DNA from 4 places in the Massilia sp. LC238 genome. Region 3 is predicted to be linked to each of the others. Evidence: predicted binding sites of a transcription regulator. Region 3 holds the regulator's gene; each other region holds the start of a gene.
The links. The regulator FliA, encoded in region 3, starts transcription of late flagellar genes. The targets are predictions, from matches to a motif close to CTAAAGTTTNNNNNNNNNNNGCCGNTA.

Region 1 (2,788 bases), on a different contig from region 3:
CGCCGGTGATGGCCCTGGGCGACGAGGACCCCGATGCGCGCCAGCTGCGCGAGATGCTGGGCCGCTCGCTGGCCTATGCGCTGGCCACCCTGCTGGCCGGCAGCCCGCCGCTGGTCCAGGAGGCGGAAGCGCTGGGCGGGGCGGTCCGGCTGGCGCGCGGCGAGGAACTGGGCGAGCTGTCCGGCCGCCTCAAGCAGCTGTGCTACCAGATCGAACTGCGCAGCGGCGACAGCGCCGAGCAGCAGGAACTGCTGCTGCGCCTGTTCCGCCTGCTGCTCGACAACGTCAACGAACTCCTCGACGACGACAGCTGGATGCGCGGCCAGATCGCCGCCGTGCAGGACCTGATCGCCGGCCCGCTCGACGTGCGCTCGCTGGAAGACGCGACCCGCAGCCTGAAGGACGTCATCCTCAAGCAGGGCCAGCTGCGGCACAGCATCTCGGACGTGCGCGCGACGATGAAGAACATGATGATGACCTTCATCGACCGCCTCGGTTCGGTGGCGGCCTCGACCGGCGACCACCATGCCAGGCTGGCCGGCTATTCCGACCGGATCGGCCGCGCCGCCAACATCGACGAGCTGAACGAGGTGATGGAGGAAGTGCTGCGCGAGATGCGCGCCGCCCAGGACGAGGCGCTGGCTTCGCGCGACCGCATGGTGGCCGTGCACAAGGAAGTCCAGGAAGCCGAGGACCGCATCCGCACGCTGGAAGCGGAACTGCAGCACATGAGCGAACTGGTGCGCGAAGACCAGCTGACGGGCAGCCTGAACCGCCGCGGCCTGGACGATGTGTTCGAGCGCGAGAGCGCGCGCGCCGACCGCCGCAACACGCCGCTGTGCGTGGCCATCCTCGACCTCGACAATTTCAAGAAGCTCAACGACACCTACGGCCACCTGGCCGGCGACGGGGCCCTGAAGCACCTGGTGAAGGTGGTGCGCGACACCCTGCGCTCGATGGACGTGATCGCCCGCTTCGGCGGCGAGGAATTCGTGATCCTGATGCCGGAAACCCCGGTGGACGCCGCGGCGGCGGCGATGGTGCGCGTGCAGCGCGAGCTCACCCGCCACTTCTTCTTGCACGACAACGAGAAGATGCTGATCACCTTCTCCTGCGGCGTGGCCCTGCGCATCCCGAACGAGGACCAGGCCAGCCTGGTGGCCCGGGCCGACCGCGCCATGTACCAGGCCAAGCAGAGCGGGAAGAACCGGGTCGTGGTGGCCGACTGATCCCGTAGGGTGGCCGGCTCCGCCGGCCGCGCGTTCAGACAGATGTCGATCCGCCAAAGCATGCAAACGGAGCTTTGGCCTGCCTCGTATGATCATTCCGACAACGACATTCCATCTCCGGCCACGCATTTCCGGAGTCCTGAGCCCGGCTTTACAGAAAAAATAAATTATTTTTCGCCCTAAAGTTCCCGATTTCCCAGTCGTCTAGACGTGCCTGCCCAGCAAACTTGAGGGAAATAATCGCGAATTTATTTTCAGCTCCAGCCTCAAGTTCTTGCCGTAAAGCACGTTACCAGCATCAACAGCGGTGTGATCGTCACGGAACAGCGTGGCGCACCAAAGTGAACAGGGCACAGTGGCCCACCCCGAAATACAGTCTGGAGAAATACCATGGCATCCGTAATCAATACCAACGTTGCATCCCTGAACTCGCAGCGTAACCTGTCGACCTCGCAAGCTTCCCTGAACACCTCGATCCAGCGCCTGTCGTCGGGCCTGCGCATCAATAGCGCCAAGGACGACGCTGCCGGTCTGGCTATCTCGGACCGCATGAATTCGCAAATCAAGGGCATGAACCAGGCGACCCGCAACGCGAACGACGGCGTGTCGATGGCCCAGACCGCCGAAGGCGCCCTGTCGAGCTCGGGCGACATCCTGCAGCGTATCCGCGAACTGGCAGTGCAGTCGTCGAACTCGTCGAACTCGGCCAGCGACCGTAAGGCCCTGCAGACTGAAGTCACCCAACTGACCTCGGAACTGAACCGCATCGCCAACACCACCGAATTCAACGGTCAGAAACTGCTGGACGGCACCATGGGTACCGCCAACTTCCAGGTCGGCGCTAATGCAGGCCAGCTGATCTCGATGGGTGGCGCGAACTTCACCACCTCGACCTACGGCAACAATACCAAGGTGTCGAGCGCACCGGCCGCGGGCGCGACTGCCGCGATTGCCGCCGGCACGATCACCCTCAACGGTTACCAGGGCAGCGCCACCGTCGACGTAGGCCCAGGCGACGCAGAGAGCGCCAAAGCTGTGGCAGCCGCCGTGAACACCAAAAGCGAGACCACCGGTGTAACCGCAACCGCCAAGACCGAAGCCAAGATCAGTGCGGCTGCCGGCGCGGCGGTGACGATCAAGCTGGACTCGGATAATAGCGCCGCTGACGCCGTGACTATCTCGTTCAAAGTTGGCACTAACACCGACGCCGACGGCTATGCCGCAGCGATCAGCGCCTTCAATGCCCAGTCGTCGAAGACTGGCGTTACCGCGTCGTACGACAGCGGCGGCATCAAGTTGACCAACGCAACCGGCGCCAACATCAACGTTGCCAACCAAGCTGGCTCCGCTTCTGTTGACGTGCAGAACTATACTGCTGCCGGCGCACTACAGGGTGGCGCGGTTGCTGCCGGCGCCTCATCCAGAGCGATCGGACGCGTGACGATGGACTCGGAGCAGAGCTTCTCCATGACGGAATCGGCTGCTTCGGGCATGGCCATCACCGGCTCCTCGGATTTGAAGTCGGTCGCCAAACTGGACGTTACCAACTTTGACAACGC
Region 2 (14,293 bases), on a different contig from region 3:
CCGATACCGACAAGTTCATGACCCTCTTGGTCACCCAGCTGAAGAACCAGGATCCGCTGAACCCGCTCGACAATGCCCAGGTCACCAGCCAGCTGGCGCAGCTGTCGACCGTCACCGGCGTTAACAAGCTCAACGCCACCCTGGAATCCCTGAAGAGCAGCTACCAGTCGGCCGAAGCGATGCAGGCGACCAACCTGATCGGCCACGGCGTGCTGGTCGAGGGCTACAAGCTGGGCCTGCAGGAGGGCAAGGCCATCCTGGGCGTGGAACTCGACAGCGCGGCCGACAAGGTGCAGGTGGTCATCACCAGCAACGCAACCGGCAAGGAAGTCGCCACCATCGACCTGGGCCCCCAGGAAGCCGGTATCGTGCCGATCGCCTGGGACGGCGTGCCCGACCCGGACAAGCTGGGCGAAGACGGCAAGCCGGTGACCCTGCCGGACGGCACCTACACCTACAAGGTGGTCGCGAGCCGCGGCGGCGAGGAACTGAAGGATGCGCGCACCCTGTCCTTCGACAGCGTGGCCAGCGTCACCACCGGGGGCAAGGACGGCATCAAGCTGAACCTGCCGGTCAAGGGCGCCGTCACGATGGCCGATATCAAACAAGTACTGTAAGCCGAGCCGCTTACTTCATTCATTCTTCAGGAGTACACCATGTCTTTCCAGCAAGGCCTGAGCGGCTTGAACGGCGCAGCCAAATCCCTCGACGTCATCGGCAACAACATCGCCAACGCGAGCACGGTCGGCTTCAAGGGCTCGACCACCCAGTTCGCCGACGTCTACGCCAACTCGCTGAACGGCGCCGGCGGCATTTCGGCCGGCATCGGTGTGAAAGTGGCGAACATCGCCCAGCAGTTCACGCAAGGTAACGTCGAAGCCTCGAACAATCCGCTCGACATCGCCATCAACGGCGCCGGCTTCTTCCGTACCGAAGCCTCGGGCATCGTCCAGTACAGCCGCAATGGCCAGTTCTCGCTGGACAAGAACGGTTTCCTGATCAATGCGCAGGGCGCCAAGCTGACCGGCTACGGCCTGAACCAGAACGGCCAGCTGGTGGCCGGCGCGCCGACGCCGCTGCGGATCGACACGTCCGACCTGGCGCCGGTCAAGACGACGGCCGTCAAGATCGAGATGAACCTCGATTCGCGCAGCCTGCCGCCGACCACCTCGACCTTCAATGCAAACGATCCGACCTCGTACAACAAGCAGAGCCCGATGAGCGTGTACGACACGCTCGGCAATCCGCATGTGCTGTCGACCTTCTACGTCAAGGGCGCCGAGCCTGGCGCCTGGAACGTGTACGTCGCCGTCGACGGTGTCGAGATGGCGGCCATGGAGGCAGCTGCCGCGGCGCAGGGGAGCGGTCCCGAGTTCACCGCCGTCAACGACGCCCGCGCCGCCTGGGAAGCCGCCTCCAAGGCGGTGCCGCCGGTGGCCGCGACGATCGCTTCGGCACTGGGCACCTATGCCGCGGCCGCCTCGGCCATGGTGGTGTCGGCCGTCAGCACCCGCGGCGCCACTGCCGAGAACCAGACCGACATCGCCGCGGCCGCGACCAGGGCAGCCGCGGTGCCCGGCGCCACGCCCGCCGAAATCGACAAGGCAATGGCCGACGCCATCAAGGTGCCGGCAAAGCTGATCGACACCTTGCGTTTCGACTCCAACGGCGCGCTGAACAAGGCGACGTCCGGCGTTGCCGGCGTGCTGACCCCGCTGGGCGGATTGCCCGTGTTCCCGCCGACCGGCGCCGAGCTGACCATGCCGATCACCATCGACTACAACGGCTCCACCCAGTACGGCACCGCGACCAGCGAAAAAAGGCTGGTCCAGGACGGCTATGCGGCCGGCAACCTGCAGCGCTTCACGACCGGCGCAGACGGCGTCATCCTGGGGCAGTACAGCAACGGCCAGACCAAGCCGCTCGGCCAGGTGATCCTGGCGAACTTCACCAATCCGAACGGCCTCGAACCGCTGGGCAACAATGCCTGGGCGGAATCGGCCAGCTCGGGCGTGCCGCTGCTCGGGACGCCCAATACCGGTGGGATGGGCGTGCTGCAGCAGTCGGCGGTGGAGAGCTCGAACGTCGACCTGACCGCGGAACTGGTCAACATGATCACCGCGCAGCGCGTGTACCAGGCGAATGCGCAGACCATCAAGACGCAGGATTCGGTGTTGCAGACGCTGGTGAACCTGCGTTAATAACAGAGGAACTGAGAGATGGACCGCCTGATCTACACCGCCGCCAGCGGCGCCAAGCACATCCTGGAACAGCAGACCACGACCTCGAACAACCTGGCCAACGTAAACACCACGGGCTTCCGTGCCCAGCTGGACGTGTTCCGCGCCGTGCCGGTGCAGAGCGAAGGCCTGCCGACGCGCGCCTTCGTGGTCAATTCGACGGCGGCGGCCGACTTCACCCCGGGTGCGCTGCAGCTTACCGGGCGCGAGCTGGACGTCGCCGTCAAGGGCGAGGGCTGGCTGGCGGTGCAGATGCCGGACGGTACCGAGGCGTACACCCGCAACGGTTCGCTGCAGACCAGCCAGAACGGTCTACTCACCACCGCGGGCGGCGCCACCATCGCGGGCGAGGGCGGCCCGATCACGATTCCGCCGGACGTCACCGTCACCGTGGGCGGCGACGGCACCATCTCGACCATCTCCACCACCGACCAGCCGGCAGCCGCCAACATCCTCGGGCGCCTGAAGCTGGTGAATCCCCCGACGGAAAATCTGGTGCGCGGCGACGACGGCCTGTTCCGCCTGAAGGATGGCGGCACGGCGCAGGCCGACCCGGCGGTGCGCGTGGCCGGTGGCGCCCTCGAGGGCAGCAACGTCAGCGCGGTCGATTCGATGGTGAACATGATCAGCCTGGCACGTTCTTTCGAGACCCAAATGAGCCTGTTGAAGAACGCCGAGAATAACGCGGCGAAAGCCACCCAGATCCTCGCTTTGAATTGATAGTTGCTCCAGCATAATTCTCCTGTACGTGGCGGACTTCGTCCGTCGCCAATAGGAGAATCCCATGATCCGTTCGCTGTTTATCGCCAAGACCGGCCTCGAAGCGCAGCAAACCAACCTCGACGTCATCTCGAACAACCTCGCCAACGTGAGCACGAGCGGCTTCAAGCGCTCGCGTGCGGTGTTCGAGGACCTGCTGTACCAGAACATCCGCCAGCCCGGCGCCCAGTCCTCGCAGCAGAACAACCTGCCGTCGGGCCTGCAGATCGGCACCGGCGTGCGCACCGTCGCCACCGAGCGCATCCACACCCAGGGTAACCCCCAGCTGACCGGCAATTCGAAGGACGTCATGGTCAACGGTTCGGGCTTCTTCCCGGTCCTGCTGCCGGACGGCACCCAGGCGTATACCCGCGACGGCTCCTTCCAGACCGACCAGAACGGCCAGCTAGTCACCTCCAGCGGCTTCGTGGTCCAGCCTGCCATCACGATCCCGGCCAACGCCGAGTCGATCACCGTGGGCCGCGACGGCACCGTGTCGGTGAAGCTGCCGGGCACCGTGGCGCCGACCCAGATCGGCTCGCTGCAGCTGGCCACCTTCATCAACCCGGCCGGCCTCGAATCGCGCGGCGAGAACCTGTACGTCGAGACCGGCGCCTCTGGCAACCCGAACCTGAACGTGCCGGGCACCAACGGCTCCGGCGTCCTCATGCAGGGTTACGTCGAATCGTCGAACGTGAACGTGGTCGAGGAAATGGTCAACATGATCCAGACCCAGCGCGCCTACGAGATCAACAGCAAGGCGATCACCACTTCCGACCAGATGCTGCAGAAGCTGGCCCAACTGTAAGAACATGAGCATGAAAATCGCGTCCTCCGTCGCCGCCGCCGCCGCAGTCCTGCTGGCAGGCTGCTCGACCACTCCCAGCACCATCGTCCAGGGGCCGACGTCAAGCCGCCCGATGCTGGTGCAGGCCGCCCCAAGCACGGACGGCGCCATCTACAACGCGGGCAGCTACCGGCCGATGTTCGAAGACCGCCGCGCGCGCCACATCGGCGACCTGCTGACGGTGAACATCAGCGAGCGCACCTCGGCCGGCAAGTCGGGCGCCAGCACCGGCAGCAAGACGGGCAGCGCCAGCTTCGCGGTGCCGGGTCCGCTGCAGGCCAGGGTTGGCGCCAGCGTGGGCTTGGAAGGCGCGAACAAGTTTGCGGACGCCGACACCCAGAGCGCCTCGAACAACTTCACCGGCACCCTCGGCGTCACCGTCACCGAAGTGCTCGCTAACGGCAACCTGATCGTGGCCGGCGAGAAGCAGGTGGCCATGAACAAGGGTGTCGAGTTCATCCGCTTCTCGGGCATGGTGGCGCCGGACACCATCCAGCCGGGCAACATCGTCTCGTCCACCGTGATCGCCGATGCGCGCGTCGAATACCGCACCAACAGCCGCGTCGATAAAGCCGAGGTGAGCAATATGTTCTCGCGCTTCTTCCAGTCGATGTTGCCGTTCTGAGGACCGTTGTCATGAAATTCGCTTACCAAGTCGTCCTCGTCTGCGCCGCCTTGCTTGGCGCTGCTCCGCTGGCCCAGGCCGAGCGCATCAAGGACCTCGCCAGCATCGCCGGCGTGCGCCAGAACCAGCTGTCGGGCTACGGCATCGTCGTGGGCCTGGACGGCACCGGCGACCAGACCAGCCAGACGCCGTTCACCGTGCAGTCGATCCAGGCGATGCTGCAGCAGAAGGGCGTCAACCTGCCGCCGGGCACCCAGCTGCAGCTGAAGAACGTCGCGGCCGTGATGGTCACGACCTCGCTGCCGGCCTTCGCCCAGCCGGGCCAGACCATCGACATCACCGTGTCCTCGATCGGCAATGCGAAGAGCCTGCGCGGCGGCACCCTGCTCATGACGCCGCTGCACGGCGCCGACGGCCAGGTATATGCCATGGCCCAGGGCAACGTGCTGGTCGGCGGCGTCGGCGCCCAGGCCGGCGGCGCCCAGGTGCAAGTGAATCACCTTTCCGTCGGCAAGATTTCGAGCGGCGCCACCGTCGAGCGCGCCGTGGCCTCGAACCTGGGCGCGGACAACCAGATCCGCCTGGAACTGAACCAGACCGATTTTTCGACCGCCGCCCGCGTGGTCGAAGCCATCAACGACCAGTTCGGCGCCGGCATCGCCACCGCCCTGGACGGCCGCGTGATCCGCGTGCGCACGCCATCCTCGAGCGACCAGCGGGTGGCCTTCATCGGCCAGCTGGAAAGCATCGACGTCTCGCGCGCCAGGGATTCGGCCAAGGTCATCATGAATGCCCGTACCGGTTCGGTCGTGATGAACCAGGCCGTGATGCTGGAAAGTTGCGCCATCTCGCACGGCAACCTGACCGTGACGGTGGGCGCCGAGACCAACGTCAGCCAGCCGGCCCCGGGCTCGCTGGGCGGCACCGCCGTGACCCGCAACAACTCGGTCGACGTCAAGAAAGACCCGGGCCGCGTGCTGATGATCAAGGGCGGCGCTTCGCTGGCCGAAGTGGTGAAAGCCATGAATTCGATCGGCACCACGCCGCAAGACCTGCTGGCCATCCTGCAGGCACTCAAGGCCGCCGGTTCGCTGCGCGCCGAACTCGAGATCATCTAATCCCGGACGCTAGAACACCATGATCGGCTCTCCCTCCACCGACCTGACCAGCAAGTTTGCCCTCGACACCAAGGGCCTGGGCGAACTCAAGCAAGGCGCCAGGAACGGTTCGCCCGCCGCGCTGAAGGAAGCGGCCACGCAGTTCGAAGCCATGTTCATCAACATGATGATGAAGAGCATGCGCGAGGCCACCCCGCAAGAGGGGATCATGGACAACCAGCAGAGCAAGATGTTCACGGGCATGCTGGACCAGCAGCTGAGCCAGAACCTGGCCAAGCGCGGCATGGGCCTGGCCGACGTGCTGACCCGCCAGCTGACCTCGAACCAGATGGGCGCCCAGGCGCTGGCCATCGGCGCCGACGGCGTCGCCGCAGGCAAGGCGGCAGCCGCTGCATCGGCCATGGCGCCCCTGGATGGCAGCATGCGTCCGGGCATGGACGCGGCGACGATGATCAAGACCGGCGCCACCCAGCCGGGCGCGCCGGTGCTGCCCCTGACCACGGCCAGCGGCCGCGTCCAGCCTGCGCACGTGCGCAATTTCCAGGAAAAGCTGCATGCCCACGCGGCCGAGGCCGAGCGCGCCACCGGCGTGCCGGCCAAGTTCATGCTCGGCCAGGCGGCGCTGGAAAGCGGCTGGGGCAAGCGCATGATCCGCAACGCCGACGGCAGCAGCAGCAACAACCTGTTCGGCATCAAGGCCGGCCCGGGCTGGAAGGGCAAGGTTGCCACCGCCGTGACCACGGAATACGTCAACGGTGTGGCGCGCCAGAAGGTGGAGCGCTTCCGCGCCTACGACACGCCGGCCGATTCGTTCAAGGACTACGCCAACATGCTGGCCAAGAATCCGCGCTATGAGAAGGTGCTGGGCAGCGGCGGCGATGCCGCGGCCTTCGCCCACGGCCTGCAGCGCGCCGGCTATGCCACCGATCCGCAGTATGCCGCCAAGCTGACGCGCGTTATCAAGAATTCATTGGCGTGATCGCATTTGTAGGGTGGGCGGCTTTGCCGCCCACGCGGTGATAGTTAGGATATGAACAACCACGCAGGCAGCATCACCGTGAGTTGACCGCGTGGGCGGGAGACCCGCCCACCCTACAGTTTTCGAGAAATCTGCCGTAGTTAGATCAGTCAAGGAAAGAACAAGCACATGTCCGGTAACCTCCTCAGCATTGGCAAGAGCGGCCTGTTCGCGGCGCAGGCGGGCCTGTCCACGACCGGCCACAACATCACCAATGCCGGCGTGGCCGGCTATAACCGCCAGGTGGTGGTGCAGGCCACCGCGCCGATGCTCGATACCGGCGTGGGCTTCCAGGGCACCGGCACCCAGATTTCCCAGATCAAGCGCTACAGCGACGAATTCCTGAATTCGCAGGTGCGCAATGCCCAGGCCAGCAAGAGCGGCCTGGATTCGTACTACAGCCAGATCAGCCAGATCGACAACATGCTGGCCGACCAGACCGCCGGCCTGTCGCCGTCGCTGCAGGGCTTCTTCAAGGGCGTGCAGGACATGGCCGCCAATCGCGCCTCGGTGCCCTCGCGCCAGTCGATGCTCTCCAGCGCCGACACCCTGGCGACGCGCTTCCAGGCCCTCGACGCGCGCCTGGGCGAGATCCGCGAAGGCGTGAACAGCACCATCGAGAGCAGCGTCACCCTGATCAACTCGTATGCCCAGCAGATCGCCGACCTGAACGACAAGATCGGCAGCTTCGCCGCCGCCCAGCAGCACGCGCCGAACGACCTGCTCGACAAGCGCGACCAACTGGTGATGGAACTGAACACCCAGGTCAAGGCCAACGTCATGCCCGGCGATAACAACAGCCTGACGGTCTCGATCGGCAGCGGCCAGCCGCTGGTGGTGGGCGCGCGCACCTTCCAGCTGGCGGCCACCAAGTCGCCCTTCGACCAGACGCGCGTCGAAGTGGGCTATGTCACCGGCAGCAAGGTGACGGTGCTGGCCGATAATGCCCTGTCCGGCGGCACGCTCGGCGGCGCCCTCGATTTCCGCAGCCGCACACTCGACCCGGCCCAGAGCGCCCTGGGCAAGGTGGCGATCGGCCTGGCCTTCGAATTCAATGCCCAGCACAAGCTCGGCCTCGACCAGAACGGCCTGGCCGGCAAGGATTTCTTCAGCGTGGCGCCGGCCTTCGTGGGCAAGAACATCAACAATGCGCTGTCCAGCACCACCGACATCAAGGCCGTCGTCAGCGACCCGGGCAAGCTGGTGGACAGCGATTACAAGATCGCGTTCGACGGCACCAACTACAACGTGATCCGCCTGTCGGACAACACCTCGACCGCGGTTACGCCCTACGACGCGGCCGGCACCACCGTGAGCATCGACGGCGTCGACTTCCGGATTTCCGGCCTGGCATCCAAGGACGACGAATTCCTGGTGCGCCCGACCATCGGCGGGGCCGCCAACTTCAACGTCCTGGTGAAGGATGTGGCGAGCATCGCCGCCGCCGCGCCGATCGCCACCAGCGCGCCGGTCAGCAACACCGGCACGGCCAAGATCAGCGAAGGCCGGGTCGACCAGCGTTTCCTGGACAATCCGCCCTCCTTGCCGGTGACCCTGGAATTTCGCAGCAACGGCGGCAGCCCGATCCTGACCGGCTTCCCGGCCGGGGTGGACGTCAAGGTAGTCACAAGCGATGGCAAGGAACTGCCGCCGTCGGCCGACGTCAAATTCGTGGCTGGCGCCACCTATAGCTTCGGCGGCATCAGCGTGACGATGACGGGCGCGCCCGGCAATGGCGACACCTTCACCATCGCCGGCAATGCGGGCGGGGTGGGCGACACCCGCAACATCGGCCTGCTGGGTGACCTGCAGACCAAGAACATCTTCAACAACGGCAGCGCCACGATCCAGTCGTCCTACGCCCAGCTGGTCAGCACGGTCGGCAACAAGACCCGCGAAGTGCAGGTCAACGGCGACGCCGCCGGCGCGCTGCTGACCCAGGCCAAGGCCAGCGCCGCCGACGTCTCGGGCGTGAACCTGGACGAAGAGGCCACCAACCTGATCAAGTACCAGCAGGCCTACCAGGCCGCGGGCAAGGTCATGCAGATCGCCGGCACCATCTTCGACACCCTGCTGTCGATCGGCCGCTAACTGGCAACCAGACGAGTAACGAGAGACACCCATGCGCATCAGCACCCAGTCGATCTACAACAACGCCACCTCGCAGCTCAACACGCTGCAGAGCGCCCTGGCGCGCACCCAGAACCAGCTCTCGACCAACCGCCGCATCCTGACCCCGGCCGACGATCCGGTGGCCTCGGCGCGCGCCCTGGAAGTGAGCCAGTCGAAGGAGATGAACAGCCAGTTCGCCACCAACCGCGCCAGCGCGCGTTCCTCGCTGGCGATGGTCGAAGGCGCGCTGCAAAATGCCGGCGACCTGCTGCAGGACATGCAACGGCTGACGGTCAATGCCGGCAACGGCGCCATGCAGCTGCAGGACCGCGAGGCGCTCGCCACCGAACTCGAAGGCCGCCTGGAAGACCTGCTGGGCGTGGCCAACAGCACCGATGGTGCAGGGGGCTTTCTGTTCTCCGGCTACATGGCGACCACCCAGCCCTTCACCCGCACCCCGGGTGGCGCGGCCTACCAGGGCGACCAGGGCCAGCGCCAGCTGCAGGTGGGCGCTTCGCGCAAGATCCCGCTGTCGGCTTCGGGCGCCGCCGTGTTCGAGAACAACCCGACCGGCAACGGCGTCTTCCAGACCCAGGCCGACAAAGCCAACAAGGGCGCCGCCATCATCTCCTCGGGCGCGGTGGTCGACCGGCCGCTGGCGAACCAGGGACGCAGCTACGAATTGACCTTCAGCGTGACCGGCAGCCCGGCCGTCACCACCTACACCGTGGTGGACAGCGCTACCGGCACCGCCGTCCCGGGCCACGACAACCAGGCCTACGAGCCGGGCAAGACCATCAGCTTCGGCGGCCTGAGCTTCGACATCAAGGGCGAACCCGCCGATGCCGACGTGTTCACGGTGGAGCCCAGCAAGAAGCAGTCGGTATTCAACACCGTGACCGACCTGATCGCCGCGCTGCGCGCCCCAAGCGACGGCTCGACCGGCAAGGCGGCGCTGACCAACCAGCTGAATACGGCGCTGGACAACCTCAAGTCCGCCCATGACAACCTGCTGACCGTGCAGGCCTCGGTCGGCGCCCACATGAAGGAGCTGGACTACCTCGACAGCGCAGGGGACGACCTCGACGTCCAGTACGCGGCCACCCTGGGCGACCTGCAGGACCTGGACATGGTCAAGGCAATTTCCGATTTCTCGATGCAGCAGACCACGCTGCAGGCGGCGCAGATGTCGTTCAAAACGATGTCAGGATTGTCGTTATTTAACTACTTGTAAGATTTATCAGGAACAAAAAAGCCGACGCAAGTCGGCTTTTTTTATGCCTTACTCATGGAGAATAGTTTTGTATTGCTAATTAAAAAGCAAATATTATTTGGCTTCATCACGAGTGCTTTATAAGAAAAGGACATGAGTTTATGACAAATGCCAATGCTTGTATTGGCTCTTCTGTCACAGCACGATTGTCGTTAAGTAACAAAATGTAGCATTCACGCGACGAATGTAGTGTTTGGCAAAATTTCCTCACAAAAACTCACATCAATGCTTTGCGGCAAAGCAATGTTGTGTAAGAGTATTTGTGCGCGTGTCGAGATAGTAGTGAACAAAATGCTACGAGGTATGCGGTTTTACTAGAAAAATTTATTGTCCAGGAGTCGTTGTGAAGCACAAGAGTACTTTTAACAAGAGCGCGATCGCTGTTGCTCTGAGCATGGCCTTCCCAGCATTTGTCGGTGCACAAGAAGTCCCGACTATCGATCCGCAAAAGATCCAGCGCGTGGAAGTGACCGGTTCCAGCATCAAGCGTACCGCGACCGAAGCGGCCGCCGCAGTCCAGATCCTGACCCGCGACGACATCGAGAAGACCGGCGAAACGACGGTACTGGGCATCCTGACGTCGACCTCTTCGATCAGCTCGTCCATCAACGTAGCGACCGCCAGTTCGGGCAGCTTCGCGACCGGTTCGTCGGGCGTGTCGATGCGCGGCCTAGGCAAGGTCAACACCCTGATCCTGGTCAACGGCCGCCGGATCGCTCCATACGGCCTGTCCGACGGCGCACAGCAGAACTTCACCAACCTCGACGCCATCGCCGCCGACGCGATCGACCGCATCGAAGTCCTGAAGGACGGCGCATCGGCGATCTACGGTTCCGACGCCGTCGCCGGCGTGGTCAACATCATCCTGCGCAAGGAATTCACCGGCGCCCGCGTGCGCGCCAGCTACCGTGAATCGGAGCACCTGAAGGAAAACCGCAACAGCCACGTCTCGGCCATCGTGGGCTGGGGCGATATCGAGAAAAACGGCTTCAACACCTACCTGACTGCGGAAGCCTACAAGCGCAACGGCTACACCACCGACGACCTGCGTCATTTCTATCCAGCCTGGCATCGCCTGACCCCGGGCCGCTCGACCTGGGACGCGAAGAGCGTGTTCTCGCCGACCGGCAACTACTACACCAGCGCGACCAACTATGTCGCAGCTCCGGGCTGCCCAACCGCTGACATCGATGCGTCCGACAAGCTGTGCAAGATGGACATCCTGCCGTTCAGCGGTTTGACCACAGACAATAAGCGTCATGCGATCCTGAGCAACACCAGCTTCCGCATCGGCCAGAGCATCGATGCGAACCTGGAAGTTTCCTACGCCGGCGCTGAGAGCGACTACATCGTCACACCGTTCAACATGAGCAACGGCAGCACCACCAGCTCGTCGTCGATCTGGTACAACGTCCTGGGCGGCAAGATGGTCGGCCCATTCTCGTATCCGAAACTGCCGGTTGGCCATCCGAAGAATCCGTACAACTACCCGGTGGAGTATCGCGCACGCCTGATGGACACCGGTGAGGGCTTCAACTTCAATACCACCGAGTCGGATCAATCGCGCGTGATGCTGAGCCTGACCGGCACCCTGATGAGCTATGACTGGCGGGCCGCCGCAGGCTGGGCCAAGTCGAGCGCCTCCAAGGCAACCCGCGCAGTCAGCCAGAAAGGCTATACCGACGCGATTGTCAACGGCACCTACAAGTTCGGCCAGCAGAACGATCCGGCCCTGCTGAACACCATGTTCCCGATCCGCACCACCGATGGCGAATCCGACGTGAAGTTCTTCGACGCCACCATCTCGGGCGAACTGATGCAGCTGCCGGCCGGTCCGCTGTCCTTCGCGCTCGGCACCGACATCCGCCGTAGTGCGTACATGATGAAGAGCTCGGACAATGTCCTGCGCGGCGAACTGGTCGGCATCTTCGGCCTGCAAGTCGATGACGTGGTCAACCAGTACGCGCTCTTCGGTGAACTGCGCGCGCCGCTTACCAAGAAGCTCGAACTGGAGGCTGCGGTGCGCGCCGACAGGACCGACGGCTTCGATGCCCACCTGTCGCCGAAACTGGGCCTGCGCTACACCGCGACCGACAGCCTGCTGCTGCGCGCCACCGCATCGGGTGGCTTCCGTGCGCCAAACATCGTCGAATCGGGTAATGGCCTGGGCCGTTCCTCGGTCGCGACTTCGGTCAACGATCCGCGCCGCTGCCCGATTGCCAATCAGCTGAACGCCCTGGTGCAGAATGCGCCTGGCGCCACCACCGCCGACAAGTCGCAAGCCAACACCTTCCGCAACGCGGAATGCTCGGGCGGCCTGCCGAGCTTCGTGTCGTCGAACCCGGACCTGAAGCCGGAAACCTCGCGCTCGCTGACCGCCGGCATGGTGTTCGAGCCGGTGAAGAACTGGAGCCTGGGCCTGGACTACTACTGGATCGAGCGCCGTAACGAAATCGGTTCGCGTGCGGTGGTCGACATCCTGCGCGGCGAAGCCAGCCTGCCGGCCGGCCAGCTGATCCGTATCGACAGCAGCGCCAACGACAACCAGTTCCTGGCTCTGGTGCGCAAGTACGCGCCGAACAATGCCGTCAACTACGGCGGCGTCGGCCAGCTGGGCATGATCTACAACCCGTACGTGAACAGCGGCCGTACCCGCGTCCAGGGCTTCGACTTCGACGCAACCGGCCGTGTCAACGTGCTGGGCACCAACGTCCGCCTGAAGCTGGACGGTACCTACGTGTGGAAGTTCCAGGAATTCAGCGTCACCGACAATGCGTACGGCCCGAACCTGACCGGCACCTACGACTTCGGCTCGCGCCTGGGCATCGTGGCCAATGCCTACGTCAAGAAGGGTGACTTCGACCACAGCGTCACGGCGAACTTCTCGAGCGGCTACAGCACCAACAGTGTCGCGCAGCCGACGTACTGCAAGACTCAGAACGTCGCCGCCCAGTACATGGACACCTGCGCCCGCGTTGGCAGCAATACCACCTGGGACTACAGCGTGGCCTACACCGGCATCCCGCACGTGAAGATCACCGGCTACGTCGACAACGTGTTCAACAAGGACAGCCCAATCGACTGGCGCGGTGGCTGGAGCCAGCAGTTCCGCCGCTTCGGCATCGCTGCAAGCTACACCTACTAATCGTCTGAAGGTCTAGATGATTGCAAAAGACCAGGCTTCGGCCTGGTCTTTTTTCTTATGGGGGTCAGGTCTGACATTGAGACACGGGCTGAGCAATACAATGCTCGAGTTCGTGTCCGAATGTCAGACCTGACCCCCGTGGTTTTAGTTGTGGATGTACTTGCTGAATACGTCGCTGAAATCACGCTTGGTATGGGTGTCGAACATGGCGGTGTTCAGGGCCGCCAGCAAATCACCGTACAGGCCGACGAGGCCGTTCTCGCCGGGAGCGACGTTCAGCTTGTGCACCGAGGCCGTGGCATCGAGCGCGCGCAAGGCATTGTCGCGGCAGACCGCGTCGCGCTTTTGCTGCTTGCCGATGGTGATCAAGGCCTTGTAGATGTCCTTGAGCTGTTCGATGTGGGCTTTTTTGACGTCGATCGAGAATACCGTGTTGTCCAGGCTGAACTTGAGTTCGATGTCCATGTCCAGCGTGCCCGCGGTCTCGATGCTCACGCCGGAGATCTGGTGCGAGGCATAGTCGTAGCGCTTGATCGAGCGCTTCGAGGACACGGCCGAATCGCCGTCCACGTGGATCAGCGCCAGGTTGGTGAAGCAGTACTCGTCCTTCTTGCTCTTGATGAGGAAGAAGATCTGCTCGCCGTCTTCGCTGAACAAGTAGTCGTCCGCGTCGACCTTGTTGTAGTCGGCCGGCCCGACGATGACGCCGATATCGCTGATGCCCAGTGCTTCCGCTGCCAGTTTCTTGAACATGATCGCCCTCGCGTAGTGAAAGTAGTTACCTTAGCACTATTTGATTGCGGCTAATAATTTTCGGGGCGGGACGCAAGCGACCGCTTGCCCAGGCGCAAGCGCGCTCAGGGCCTGGCCTTCTGGGCGGCGCGCACCGCCTTCAGCTCCCGGTTCAGCCAGACCTGGCTGTTCACCGGTTCCGCGGCGCCGCACTTGACCCGGTAGGGCTTGCCCGAGAAGCTGCTTTTCGAGGCGGCGACGTCGATGAACTGCTCGGCGCTGGCGAGCGTCTCGCGGCGCTTTTCGATGTAGTCCAGTTTGCGCAGCAGGTGCTTACGGGCGTCGGCTGCATTGTGCCAGCTGCCGTTGCGCTCGAACTGACAGCTCGATGCGCTCATCTTCGCCATCAGGGCGTCGATCTCGG
Region 3 (8,633 bases):
GACCAGATGGTGACCGAACAGGTGGCGATGCTCTCCGAATCCGGCGCCGACGTGAAGCGCCTGCTGTGCCTGAATGCGACCTCGACCGGCGAGACCCTGAACGAAGTGGTGCGCGCCTATCAGGGCTCGGGCCTGGCCGGCTGCATCATGACCAAGCTGGACGAAGCCGCCTCGATCGGCAACGTGCTCGACGTCGTGATCCGCCAGAAGCTCAACCTGCACTACATCTCGAACGGCCAGCGCGTGCCGGAAGACCTGCACCTGGCCGACCGCGCCATGCTGGTCGACCGCGCCTTCCGCAACAACCGTCATGCTCAAGCCCAGTTCGGTGATGCCGACCTGCCGCTGATGATGGCCGCTGCCGGTAACGATCGCAGCCTGCGCGAGGTGCACCTTGGCTAGTTTCGATTTCGACCAGGCCGAAGGCCTGCGCCGGATGCTGCAGGGCCCGCGCCCGCGCATCGTCACGTTTCTGTCCGCCACGCCGGAGGACGACAAGGGCGCCATGCTGGTCAACCTGGGCGCCTCGCTGGCCCAGCTGGGGAACGAAGTCCTGATCGTCGACGCCTGCGAACGCGACTACGGCGTGGCGCGCCGCCTGGGCCTGAACCGGGCCGCCAACCTGGCCGCCGTGGCGCGCCAGGAGTATGGCCTGAACCAGGTGCTGCACGCGGTGCCGCAGGGCTTTTCGGTGGCTTCGCTCGGCCGTCCGCACGGCAGCAATGACGCGCGCCGCCTGGCCAAGACCTTCGACGTGCTGGTGGGGCAGGCCGGCATCGTGATGGTCGACGGCGAACTGGGGCCAAGCGGCGAATTCCCGCTGCCGCTGATGGCGAGCTCGGAGATCGTGGTGCAGGTCTCTACCAGCGCCGCGTCGATCACGAATGCCTACGCGCTGATCAAGCGCCTGGCGCAGCAACTGGGCCGCCGTCCCTTCGGCATCCTGGTGACCGGCGCGACAGAGGCGGAGGCCAAGGTGGTATACGATAATATGTCAGCTGCGGCAACACGCTACCTGGCGGTCAACCTGCGCTCGATGGGTTCGGTGCCGGCCGACGAGTACCTGCACCGGGCCGCGCGCCTGGGCCGGGCGGTGGTCGATGCCTTCCCGCTGGCGGGGGCCTCGGTCGCCTTCCGTCGCCTGGCCGGCAAGTTCGCGTTGCACGCGATGCCCGGCATGGGCAGGGGTTAATCGTAGGGTGGGCGGCTTGTCCGCCCACGCGGTGATAGTTAGGGTGTGAATAGCCGCGCAGGCAGCAGCACGGTCGGTTGACCGCGTGGGCGTCTGTAATTCCGGGCATTGCCCGAAATTACCCCGCCCACCCTACAAGAGAAGAAAAGATAATCAGAACGCATGTACACGGTCAAAGGGAAAGCGGACAAGAACCATTTGCTGACGGAGCACATGCCGTTGGTGAAGCGTCTTGCCCACCACATGAAGGCCAAGCTGCCGCCTTCGGTGGAAGTCGATGACCTGGTGCAGGCTGGCATGATGGGCCTGCTCGACGCGATCAACCGCTACGAAGACAACCACGGCGCCCAGTTCGAGACCTATGCGGTGCTGCGCATCCGCGGCGCCATGCTCGACGAGCTGCGCAACAGCGACTGGATGCCGCGCAGTACGCGCCAGAACATGCGCAAGGTGGAAGCCGCGATGGAGGCGCTGCAGCAGCGCCTGGGCCGTCCGGCCAGCGAATCCGAGATCGCCAAGTCGCTCAAGATGTCGCTCGCCGACTACCAGGAGATGCTGGGCGACGGCGGCGGCCACCAGCTGCTGTACTACGAAGACTTCCACGACCAGGGCGAGGACGGCGGCAGCGACAGCTTCCTCGACCGCTATGCGGTGGACGACAGCGACCCGCTGCGCAGCCTGCTCGATACGGGCTTCCGCCAGGCCGTGATCGATGCCATCGACGCCTTGCCGCCGCGCGAGAAGATGCTGATGGGCCTCTACTACGAGGAAGAACTCAACTTGAAGGAAATCGGCGCCGTCATGGGCGTGAGCGAGTCGCGGGTGTCGCAGCTGCACACCCAGGCCGTGTCGCGTCTGCGCGCGGCGCTACGGGAGCAATTGTGGACTGGGCCAGCGTAGCTGGCCTGGTGCTCGCGATCGCGGGCATCTTCATCGGCCATACGCTGGACGGCGGCAAGTTCGCGTCGCTGATCCATCCGTCCGCCTTCGCCATCGTGGTGATCGGCACCTTCGGTGCCACCTTGCTGCAGAGCGAGCGGCGCAGCTTCATGCTGGGCCTGCGCATGCTGCGCTGGGTGTTTTTCCCGCCTAAATCGAACCGTGAGCTGCTCTCGCGCGAGATCGCGCTGTGGAGCCTCTCCGCGCGGCGCGACGGCCTGCTCTCGCTCGAGCAGTACATGGGCACCAAGGACAAATTCATCCAGAAGGGCCTGCGCCTGGTGGTCGACGGCATCCAGCCCGAGAAGATCCGCAGCCTGCTGGAGAACGAGATCAACGCCTACGAATTCTCGCAGCGCCAGGCGGCGCGCATCTGGGAATCGGCCGCCGGCTATGCGCCCACCATCGGCATCCTGGGCGCGGTGCTGGGCCTGATCCACGTGATGGAAAACCTGTCGGATCCGTCGCGCCTGGGTTCCGGCATCGCGGTGGCCTTTGTCTCCACCGTGTATGGCGTGGGGCTGGCCAACCTGTTCTTCTACCCGGTCGGGAATAAATTAAAAGCCATCGTCAGCGACAAGGTGGCCCAGTACGAGATCCTCGCCGAAGTCTTCCACGACCTCGCCACCGGCGACCACACCCGCGTGGTCGACGAACGGGTGGCGAGCCTGCTGACGCGCCACTGACCGGATCATGGCGCGCAAACGCTACGACGATGGGGCCCAGGAAAACCACGAGCGCTGGCTGATCTCCTACGCCGATTTCATCACGCTGCTGTTCGCCTTCTTCGTCGTGATGTACGCGATCTCGATCGTCAACGAGGGAAAATACGCGGTGCTGTCCGAAGCCCTGGGCGACGCCTTCGGCGGGCGCAGCGTGGCGCCGCAGGCGCACACCAGCGTCGAGCCGGTGCTGCCGCTGTCGCACATCGTCAACCGCAAGCGCGTTGAGGCCGCGCGGCGCGAGCGCGAGCGCATGGAGGTGCTGGCGAAAGACCTCACGGCGACCCTGATGCCGCTGGTGAAATCGGGCCAGGTGCGGGTGACGCAGAACGCGCGCGGCATCGGCATCGAACTCAATGCGAGCGTGCTGTTCGCGCAAGGCGAGGCGACCCTGCAGCAGGAGGCGCGCGAGGTGCTGGGCGCGGTGGCGGGCCTGCTCAAGGATGCGCCGCAGCGCATCGAGGTCGAGGGCCATACCGACAACCTGCCGATCACCAACGAGCGCTTCGCCTCCAACTGGGAACTGTCGGCGGTGCGCGCGGCCAGCGTGGTACGCCTGTTCATCGAGAGTGGTGTGCAGGATGTGCGCCTGTCGGCCATCGGCCATGGCGCGACGCGCCCGGTGGCGCCGAACGACACGCCCGCCAACCAGGCGCGCAACCGGCGCGTGGCGGTGATGATCCTGGCGTCGGTGCCGGAACCGCTGTCGGCGGGTGTATAGTGGGCATGAAATAAAAGTTCGTTTCTGCAGTTCTTTTGAAATAATATTTCAAGGAGAAAGAATGCATGTCACACGCTTTTTGCCGCCGGCCCTGCTGGTCCTCGGAGCTCTGGTGAGCGCAGCCGGCGTCGTCGGCGCGCAGGAGAAGGAAGCGCAGGTCCACCACCAGCTCGAGGTCGAAACGGGCGGCGGCAAGGTACGGGTGCGCCTGCTGGTCGAGAACCGCGCCGATACCGCGATCTACATCCCGCGCGAAATCGCCGCTGGCGACGAGATCACCGGCCGCCGCTTCGACCTGCGTGACGCCAAGGGCAAGCCGGTCGACTACACCGGCATGATGGCCAAGCGCGGGGCGCTTACGGCCAGCGACTGGCAGCAGGTGGCGCCGCACAGCATGCACATGAACACCATCGACATCACGCCGTCCTACGCGTTCAGGAAAGGGAAGCAGGGCTACGAGATCCGTTACGACGGGCCATGGCTGGCGGATATCACGCAGCTCGACGCGGTAAGACATAGTCCGGCCGCGCCGGTGAAATTCAGCTTCAGCCAATGAAAACGGGCCGGCAATGCCGGCCGTCAGTGTCGTAGGGTGGGCGGATTCTCCGCCCACGCGGTCAACCAGCCGCAAGATCATCGTGCCTGGTCCGTCGACCTCCAACGATCACCGCGTGGGCGGGAAGACCCGCCCACCCTACATCAGTTCAAAGCCGGCGTATTCTCCCCAAAGTACTCGTGCGAATCGGCGTTGTTGACCGCCCGTGCCGGGTCGCTCCGGGCCAGCTCGGCCGCTCCCTGCTGGCCGTACACGTGGTCGTCGGTGGCGGCGACCACGTCGAAGTGGCTCAGCTCGTGCAGCAGGGTGCCGCCGCGCGAGTCGGTGCCGGTCAGGGGCGCGGTCCAGAACGCCTTGCAGACATAGATCGCGTAGGGCTGGGCCGGGTACACATAGGCGAAATAGTTTTCGTTGCAGCCGCAGTCGATTTTCAGGGGCTTGGTCTCGAAGGCGTCGCGGATCGCCGTGAAATTGGTGTTCACGGTGGCGGCGCGGCCGGCATCCAGGGCGCCGAACCAAGTGCCGTAGCGGGCGCCGTACTGCGCGCCACCCGCGCCCGCCGCCAGGTAGTTGTGGGCGTCGACCGTCATCGCCTTGCCGGCGTCCACGGCCGCCGCCAGCTGCTCCTGCTGGGCGTTCGAGCACTTGCTGAATTCCAGCGAGGCGGCGCCGGCGACGGCCTGCTTGGCCGGCACCCTGGCCCCGCGCGGCAGGCGCCCGTCGATCCAGATCCCGACCTGGCTGGACGCCAGCGCACCCGGCACGGGGCGCATTCCGGAGGCGGCGAACAGGCCGCTCGAGGCGGTGCGGTAGCGCAGCTGGTAGGGGCCGGTGACGCTCATCTCGTACAGCGCCGACAGCTCGACCGTGCTGGTGAGCGTGGCGCCAGGTTCCAGCCGCAGGTAGTCGTCCGGGCCGGGGGCCGGGCGCTTGGCCTTGATGCCGAGGTAGCGTACTGGCTGGCCGTCGCGCAGCACCTCGAACAGCGGCGCCTGCACGCCCGCCACCGGGGTGTGCCACTTGAGCAGGAACTGCGGCGTGGCGCTGTTGTTCTGCAGGGTGACGCGCACCAGCACCTCGTCGCTGCGGGCGAATTTTTCACGCACGGGCTGGACGCTGACGTTGACGTCCTGCGCCAGCGCGGGCAGGGCGGACAGGGCCAGCGTCAAGGACAGCAGCGGGCGCGGCAGGATTGAGTGGCGCATGGCGGGCTCCTTGCAGTTGGGATTGAACCTACTGTGCGCCGCCGGCGCGACCGCATCTTGAGCAATCCCAAGCGTATATTTACCGGGGGGCAACAAAACCACACCGTGAGTATGGCCTATTAACAACAGATGTGATTATCTGTAATTATTTGCTCGATTCGCGAGAGGGCCATTGCTATGATGCAATCAAACTATCCTACCGTAAATATTTTTCCTTTCTAAGCCATGAACGCCCTGCATGACCTGGTTGACGAGCTCGCCCGCGAGATCGGGCTCGACTGCGAGGAAGTCGCGGCGCGCAAGGCCTACCTGGAACTGGACGAGCCCGACATCGAGGCCCTGCGCGACGTGCACGCGCTGCTCGAGTCCCATCGCGACGCCTTTTCGGACCGCTTCTACGCGCACCTGATGTCCTTCCCGAAGCTGCGCGGCATGCTGGGCGACGGCGCCGAGGCGCGCCTGCGGCACGTGCAGTCCGCCTACTTCAGCAGCCTGACAGCCGGCGAGTATGGCGAGGAATACATGCGCGAGCGCCTGCGCGTGGGCGCGACCCACCAGCAGATCGGACTCGATCCGAAGTGGTACATCGGGGCCTACCGCAAGTACCTGTCGGAGCTGTCCGGCCTGCTGTGGCGCCGCCTGCGCGGCCAGCCGGAACGCTTCCGCGCCGCCATGGAAGCGGTGCTGAAGATCGTCTGCTTCGACATGGGCCTGGCGCTCGACACCTATACCCATGCCAGCCAGCGCAGCAGCCTGCAGAACCAGAACTACCTGGAACAGGTCATCGACGGCATGCCGGCGGGCCTGGTGGTGGTGGACGCCGAGCTGCGCGTGCGCTCGATGAACCGCACGATGGCCGACCTGCTGGGCGTGCCGGACAGCCTGCTGCTGGAGCGGAAACCCGCGCTCGAAGAGTTGATTCCCTGCCGCGAACTGGCCGACCGCGCCGCCGAGGCGCTGGCCTCCGGCGCGCGCCACGACCAGGTGCTGGTCACGCTCGACGGCCGCGCCGACGGCGTGCGCTACGTCGACTTCAACATCCGCCGCGCGCGCAAGGACGGCAGCTACATGCTGCTCCTGATCGGCCAGGACATCACCTTCCGCCGCAAGGCCAGGCTGCGCCTGCAGGAGAGCGAGGAGTTCTTCCGCCTCACCTTCAACCAGGCCGCGGTCGGCATCGCGCTGCTGGGCAGCGACGGCCGCGTGCTGCGTACCAACAGCAAGATGTCGCACATCCTCGGCTATTCCGAGATCGAGCTGCTGCAGCGCTTCTTCCAGCAGCTGACCTGCGACGAGGACCTGCCGGACGAGCTGGCACTGATCAACCGCCTGAAGGCCGGCGAGATCAGCGACTACCAGCGCGAAAAGCGCCTGATCCGGCGCGACGGCGCCCGGGTCTGGGTCAGCGTCACCGTTTCGCGCATGCGCGACGCCAACGGCAACCAGCGCTTCATCTGCGTCATCAAGGACATCCAGCGCCAGAAGCAGGCCGAGGAAGCCCTGCTGCGCCTGGCCAACCACGATGCCCTGACCGGCCTGCCCAACCGGGTCCTGATGCAGGACCGCCTGGGCCAGGCCATCATGCACGCCCACCGCGCGGGGCGCCAGGTGGCGGTGATGTTCATCGACCTGGACCGCTTCAAGCACGTCAACGACAGCCTCGGCCACGATGCCGGCGACGCCCTGATCGTCGAGATCGCGCGCCGCCTGTCGAGCAGCCTGCGCGAGAGCGACACCGTGGCGCGCCAGGGCGGCGACGAATTCGTGGTGGTGCTGCCCGACCTGGCGGGCCAGGACGACGCGGCCAAGGTGGCGCGCAAGCTGCTCGACAACCTGTTCCAGCCCATGCTCCTGTGCGGGCAGGAAGTCTTCCCGTCCGGGAGCATCGGCATCGCCATGTATCCGCGCGACGGCGAGGACAGCGCCACCCTGCTGAAGAACGCCGACAGCGCCATGTACGGCTCAAAGGGCAAGGGCGGCAACCATCATTCCTTCTATGCCGCCGAGATGGGCGAGCAGGCGGCCCAGCACCTGCGCATGGAAGGGGCGCTGCAACGCGCCCTGCAGCGCGAGGAATTCCTGCTGCACTACCAGCCGGTGGTGGACATCGGCAGCGGCGTGGTCTCCGGCGTGGAGGCGCTGCTGCGCTGGCAGCCGGTGGGCGGGCCGATGGTCTCGCCCGCCGAATTCATCCCGCTGGCCGAGGAGACCGGCCTGATCGTGCCGATCGGCGACTGGGTGCTGGCCACCGCGATGCGCCAGCAGGTGGCCTGGCGCCGCGCCGGCTTGCCCCCGGTGCGCATCAGCGTGAACCTGTCGGCGCGCCAGTTCCTGGGCCAGGACGTGGCCCAGCGCGTTGCCGCGCTGCTGGCGGAGACGGAGTGCGACCCGGCCTTCCTGACCCTCGAGATCACCGAGAGCGTGCTGATGGAGAATCCGGGCGCGGCCACCGAGACCATGGGCCGCCTGGCCGCGATGGGCGTGCAACTGGCCATCGACGACTTCGGCACCGGCTACTCGAGCCTGGCCAGCCTGAAGCGCTTCCCGATCCACAGCCTGAAGATCGACCGTTCCTTCGTGATGGACCTGACCCAGGACGCCGACGACGCGGCCATCGTCAATGCCGTGATTGCGCTGGCGCATTCGATGAAGCTGAACGTGATCGCGGAAGGCGTCGAGACCAGCGAGCAGCTGGCCTTCCTGCAGGAGCGCGGTTGCGACCAGATGCAGGGCTACTGCTTCAGCAGGCCGGTGGAGCCGCAGGCGATTGCGGCGATGCTGGGCACGGCCTAAGGCCCTCTGCCTGCCAGCCGCTGTCGTGCAGCAGCGCCATGGCGTCGGTCTCTTCCAGCAGGGGCGCCACCGCCGCTGCCTTGTCCGGCATGCGCTCGTAGCAGGCCTTCTTGACCGGGTAGCCGAACCAGTAGCCCGGGTCGCCCGGCGCCTCCGGCGTTCAGAAGCCGTTGTAGACCCAGTCCTTCAGCTCCGTCCTGCGCATCGCTGCGAGAACGCGCGCTTTGGCTCACAGCCCGCCGAGCTCGAATCAAACTAGTAATTCCAATACACAATTGTTTTTTGATAAATAAGTAACTGATTGTGTTAGAGTGGATATCGATTCCCGGTTCGTGACGCTCTGCATGCATTCGCGCTAGAGCCTGCTTGATTACCTGAAGATGACGCGACGGAAATGGTTTCGCTGATGCGTTCGTCAATGATCTTGCCCCGCTTTTCCCGGACACAGCCTGATGCTTAGTTAGCGTCAGTTTCCAGAGCCTGACGGCGTCGCTCTTTCCTAAAC
Region 4 (4,913 bases), on a different contig from region 3:
CACGATCGGCGCACGGCCGAGGGCGGCAGTCATCGGCGTTTCCACTTTCTGGGCGGCGGCGAGCACGCCGCCGATGGTCTTGCCGGCCTGGCTGAGGGTCGTGTTATTGGCTTCCGCGCCCACGGTCTGGGCGGCGGCGCCGGCCGCGCTGGCCTGCAGCAGCGCGGCGGCGCGCCCGACGGCGGTCCCTTCGCGCATGGCGAGCGGCGCCTTGCCCGGGTCGGCGCCCTGGGGCAGCGGCGGGCCGGCTTCGCTGAACACGGGATTGGTCCCGAGGCCGACCTGGAACGTCGGGCGCGGGTGCACCGACACCAGCGTGAGCGGCACGTCGGCGCCGACCTGGGCGCCCGCCGGGAGCTGCATGCGGGCGGGGATGTTGGCGACCTTGACGACGAAACTGCCGTCGGTCAATTTGGCGAGGACTTCGCCGTGCAGCGCCTTGCCCAGCTGGGGGGCAAGGGCGCGCTGGAAGGCTTGCTGGCGCGGGTCATTCAGGTGTTCGGCCGGCCTGGCCGGACTGGCCGGCAGGACGGCGGAGACGAGCTCGCGCGGCAGCATGCTGCTCTACGGCCTTACACGCCGTAGGCGCGTGCGACGCGGCGTTCGGTCGAGGTGTTGTTGATCAGGGCCGACAGGCGCGCCATCCACGGGGTGGTCAGGTCGCGGATCTGGCGGTCGGCGGCAAGCATGCGGCGGATCGCGTCGACCTTCTTGACGCGCTGCGGGCCAGCCAGCGGCTGCGGCTCGCTTTCCTTCAGCTGGCGCACGTGCAGGGCGCACTGCTGTTCGAGCTCGGCCAGGCGGTCCCAGTCGCTGTCGCTGGCGGCGCGCAGCATCTGGTCGGTGATCACCGCCATGGTTTCATAGGTATCGACGATATCGTCGCTGGTCATCTGCGGCATGTTCTTCAGGCACTCATCAGGGTCGGGGCGCGCATCGGCGCCGGGGCGGCTGGGGCCGTCGCGCCGGTGGCCGCGGCTTGCGGGTCGATCGCGTTCCAGGCTTCGCGCAGTTCGGACAGCAGCGCATGCGCTTCTTCCAGGATCGCCGGGTCGTTGCTGAGGTTGGCCTTGAGCAGGCGCGCGCTGATGTATTCGTACAGGGCGTCGAGGTTCTGGGCGATCTCGCCGCCGACCTTCTTGTCGAGGGCGGCGCGCAGGCCGTTGTCGATGATGTTGATGGCCTTCGAAATGGCGGCGCCCTTGGCGGGGATGTTCCCGGCCTTCATGTTGCTGATGCCGCTCAGGATCGACACCATCGCGCCGTCGTACAGCATGACGATCAGTTTGTGCGGGGAAGCGGCGGCGACGCCGGTCTCGAGACCGACTTTCGCATAGGCGCCCACGCCGCGTTGCATGGTTCCAAACATCGTGTTCTCCAGGTGGATGAGCTTAGCCTGCGTTCGCGGTGAGCGCCGCAAGCTGCTGGGTCAGGTAAGCCGAGGTCGATTGCATCGACATCAGGGCCGTGTCGAGCGCAGTGAACTGGGCCCGGTAGCGTTTTTCGATGGTTTCCAGGCGCGACTCGAAGCGCTCGCGCGCGCTGGTGACCGATTTCAGTGTGACGTTCAGGCCGTCGGTCTTGCTGTTGAGCAGGCTGTCCTTGCCGGTGAAGCTGGTGGCCAGGTTGGTCAGTTCGAAGGCGAAGCCTTTGGAGAAGCTGACGGTGCCGCGTTCGCCGGGCAAGCCGCCGGTGATCGAGAGCTGGATGCCGTCGGCGGGCGAGCCGGCCGCGGCCGTCAGGGTCTGGCCGTTGCCGATGGCGGCGACGCCGCCGATCGTGCCTTCGACGTTCGTGCCCTTGACGGGGGCGGCGGCGCCGAACAGGACGCTCGGGTCGGTGCCGCTGACGGCGGCGATCGCGATGTTCGACAGCTCGCCGAACTTGCTCGAGGAGATCGACAGGCGGCCATCGTCACCGACCTTGGTCTCGACCGTGTCGCCGGCGCCGGCAAAGGTGGTGTTGCCGTTGATCGCGGCGCGCAGCATGGAAGCCAGCTGGGCGCTGGTATAGGTGCCGGCGGCCAGCTTGATTTCCTGGATCTTGGTCTCGGTGACCGGGTCGGTCTGGTTCAGCGTGACGCGCCAGGTCGTATTCGAGGCGATCGTGGTCGAGCCCGGCAGCGGGGCAGCGCCGGTGAGCGTGCCCTGGGTTGCCAGGCTGGTGATGTTGACGCCGTAGGTGCCCGGCTTGGTGGCTGCGCCCGACTTGTCGAACTTGATCTGGCCGTCGGTGGCCGAGCCCATCGCCGCGAACAAGCCGCCGATCTCGGCGAAGTTCTCGGTGACGGCCTTATTCAGCTTGGTGGAATCGACCGCCAGGCTGCCGTCCTTCTGGAAGGTGATGCCGACCTGGCTGAGGGTGGTCAGCTTGCCGCCCAAGCCCTCGACGGAAGCGCCCAGCTGGCGCCGCAGCTGGCTCTGGATCGAGCGCACCGATGCGTCGCCCTGCAGCACGCCGGCGGTCTTGGTCTCGGCGTTGTAGCCGGCCAGGCTCGAGATCGTCTTGTTGAGCTCGTTGTAGGCCTTGACGAAGTTGTTGACGGCAGTCGAGACCGCGGCGGTGTCGCGGGTGACGTCGAGGGTGGTGCTGCCGGTGCCCTTGATGTCGAGCGACACGCCCTGCACCGCTTCGGTGACGGTGGTGCTGCTGCTGCGGATGTCGATCCCGTTCATGTTGAGCAGGGTGTCCTGGGCCGCGCTGGTCTGGGTCAGGCCCTGCACGCCGCCCGGGTCGTGGCCGAGCAGGGCGGCGATGGCGGGATCGGCCGGCTGGCCGTCGACGCCGTCGACGCTGATCTTCATCGAGGACTTGGCGCCGGTGGCGTTCGAGGTCAGCACCAGGTGATAGGGATTGGCGCCCCCGTCGGACACGATGGTCGCGGTGACGCCGATATTGGCCTTGTTGATGGCGTCGCGGATGCCCTGCAGCGACTGGTCGCCCGCGTCGAGCGTCACGGTGCCGCTCGCCTGTGCGCCGTCCTGGCTGAAGGCGGCGCCGCCCAGGTAGCTGCCGGCCGGGCCAGCGCTCAGGCCGGCGGCGGCCGGGTTGGTGCCGCCGACCAGGATCTGGTTGCCGTCCTTCGAGTTCAAGGTGACGCTGGCGGTGGTGGTGGCGCTGGTGCCGGTGTTGGCGACGCCGGTTCCCTTGAGGCCGCCGGTAGCGCCGCCGCTACCGCCGATCACCTCGGCCACCGTCAGGTTGGACCCGTCGGCTGCGGTGAACTGCAAGGTGCCGGCGGCGGCAGTGCCGGTGAATGTGATGTTGGCGGCGCTGAGTGCCGCGCTGACGGTGCCGTCGGCCAGGGCCGTGTCGATCTGGGCCTTGCCGAGCGAGGTTCCGGTGCCGGCCTGCGACACGATCTGCACGCCGCCGACCGTCAAGGCGTAGCTGGACGTGGCCGTGGTGGTGACGCTGCCGAAGCCGGCGAACAGGTTGGCCGCGCTGCTTGCCGTGCCCGCCTTGGCGGTCACGCCGGTGGTGTCGCTCTTGGCATTGATGGCTTCGGCCAGCTGTGCCGCGCTGCGGGTCGTGCCGCTGGTAGTGATGGCGGTGCCGTTGAGCGTCAGCGAGCCGTTGCTGATGCCGCCGGTGGCGGTCGAGGCGCCCAGTGCGCCGCCCGCCACGCCGAAGCTGCCGCCGCTGATGCTGCCGAACTGGAAGGTGAGGGTGGTCTTCGCGCCGGAGCCGATGGTCGCGCTCATGCTGGCCCGGCCGGCCGTGGTCAGGCTCTGGGCCGAAGCCATCTGGCTGACGTTGATCTTGTACTTGCCGGCGACTGCGCCGGCGCCGGCGGTGCCGCCCAGGATGTCCTTGTTGCCCGAACTGGCGTTGAGGGCGCTGAAGGTCGAGGGAGAATTGAGCGTGGTCAGGGCGCCCTGGAAGGCGCCGACCGCTGCGCTGACCTTGCCCAGCGCAGCGACGCGCTGTTGCAGCGCACCTGCCTTCTTGTCGAAGTTGGCCAGCGGTGCCGCTTCGGCCTGCATCAGCTTGCTGATGATGCCGTCGACGTCGAGGCCGGAACCGATGCCGGTTGAACTGATGCCCACTTTGTTTCTCCCGTGAAAGCGATAATGTAAGTCATTATCGACAGAAGCAAACCGGACTTAAGAGTGGGAAATGTGTCCTAATTCAATTAGATGAATGAAGGGACGAAAGGGGGCGACGCGGAATTAACAGGCGTGCAAGTCCGGCGCATGCCTTTCGAGGCGCGCGCCGGGCTGTATCGGTTACTGTCTTCAAGCCGTCTGGCTGATCAGGAGGCCGCGCATCTTGTCGATGGACTTGGCGATCTCGAGCGCTTCGACCGAGGGAATCTGGCGGACCACTTCACGGGTGCCCTGGTCGATGATCTTGACGACGATTTCCTTGCTGTCGTCGTCGATCGCGAATTCCAGGCTTTGCGACGATGCCTGCATGCCTTCGTTGATCTTTTTGACGGCGTCGTTGACCTGGTCGCGCGAGGGCGGGGCGGCTTCCTGTGCCTCAGGCGCTTTCGTCGCCTTGGCGGGTTGGACGTTTTGCTGCTGATCGAGCGCCGGAAGCGACCGCTCCTCCAGTCGCGGCGCCACGGGTGAACCAAGAGATTGGATGTTCATGTGACTTCCCTAGCAAAAAATCCCCGGCTGAATTTCTTCAGCCGAGGATGTGTTTTACTGCCCGAATGGACTAGCTAGCCAACGATTAACCACGCAGCAGCGACAGGACGCCGTTCGGCAGCGAGTTCGCCTGGGCCAGCATCGAGGTGCCGGCTTGCTGCAGGATCTGACCGCGAGTCATTTTCGCGGTTTCAGCTGCGAAGTCGGTATCGACGATGCGGCTGCGCGATGCCGACAGGTTCTCGGTGGTCGAAGCCAGGTTCGAGATTGCCGAATCGAAGCGCGATTGCAGTGCACCGTATTCTGCGCGCTTGC

Region 1: FG94_RS13275 (flagellin) is a predicted target of FliA. The motif match lies at 1,409-1,435, and genes of this name have one in related genera.
Region 2: flgK (flagellar hook-associated protein FlgK) is a predicted target of FliA. The motif match lies at 6,682-6,708, and genes of this name have one in related genera.
Region 4: fliD (flagellar filament capping protein FliD) is a predicted target of FliA. The motif match lies at 4,085-4,111, and genes of this name have one in related genera.

The regions. Positions count from the first base shown of each region.
Region 1 covers NZ_JNNN01000048.1:20,984-23,771, reverse strand. Annotated here, with positions in the region: partial or broken gene FG94_RS13280 (GGDEF domain-containing protein) at 1-1,229, shown strand, start outside; gene FG94_RS13275 (flagellin) at 1,620-2,788, shown strand, end outside.
Region 2 covers NZ_JNNN01000046.1:2,562-16,854, reverse strand. Annotated here, with positions in the region: gene FG94_RS12855 (flagellar hook assembly protein FlgD) at 1-617, shown strand, start outside; gene FG94_RS12850 (flagellar hook protein FlgE) at 657-2,201, shown strand; gene flgF (flagellar basal-body rod protein FlgF) at 2,220-2,960, shown strand; gene flgG (flagellar basal-body rod protein FlgG) at 3,025-3,807, shown strand; gene FG94_RS12835 (flagellar basal body L-ring protein FlgH) at 3,818-4,471, shown strand; gene FG94_RS12830 (flagellar basal body P-ring protein FlgI) at 4,483-5,589, shown strand; gene flgJ (flagellar assembly peptidoglycan hydrolase FlgJ) at 5,609-6,568, shown strand; gene flgK (flagellar hook-associated protein FlgK) at 6,737-8,698, shown strand; gene flgL (flagellar hook-associated protein FlgL) at 8,730-9,953, shown strand; gene FG94_RS12810 (TonB-dependent siderophore receptor) at 10,387-13,137, shown strand; gene FG94_RS12805 (PH domain-containing protein) at 13,282-13,890, opposite strand; gene FG94_RS12800 (DUF5329 domain-containing protein) at 13,995-14,293, opposite strand, start outside.
Region 3 covers NZ_JNNN01000047.1:42-8,674, reverse strand. Annotated here, with positions in the region: gene flhF (flagellar biosynthesis protein FlhF) at 1-402, shown strand, start outside; gene FG94_RS12950 (antiactivator of flagellar biosynthesis FleN protein) at 395-1,192, shown strand; gene FG94_RS12945 (RNA polymerase sigma factor FliA) at 1,355-2,092, shown strand; gene FG94_RS12940 (flagellar motor protein) at 2,074-2,817, shown strand; gene motD (flagellar motor protein MotD) at 2,825-3,574, shown strand; gene FG94_RS12930 (hypothetical protein) at 3,636-4,130, shown strand; gene FG94_RS12925 (M35 family metallo-endopeptidase) at 4,274-5,335, opposite strand; gene FG94_RS12920 (EAL domain-containing protein) at 5,561-8,128, shown strand.
Region 4 covers NZ_JNNN01000048.1:16,024-20,936, forward strand. Annotated here, with positions in the region: gene FG94_RS13250 (flagellar hook-length control protein FliK) at 1-558, opposite strand, end outside; gene FG94_RS13255 (flagellar protein FliT) at 573-902, opposite strand; gene fliS (flagellar export chaperone FliS) at 908-1,369, opposite strand; gene fliD (flagellar filament capping protein FliD) at 1,392-4,049, opposite strand; gene FG94_RS13270 (flagellar protein FlaG) at 4,239-4,598, opposite strand; gene FG94_RS13275 (flagellin) at 4,684-4,913, opposite strand, start outside.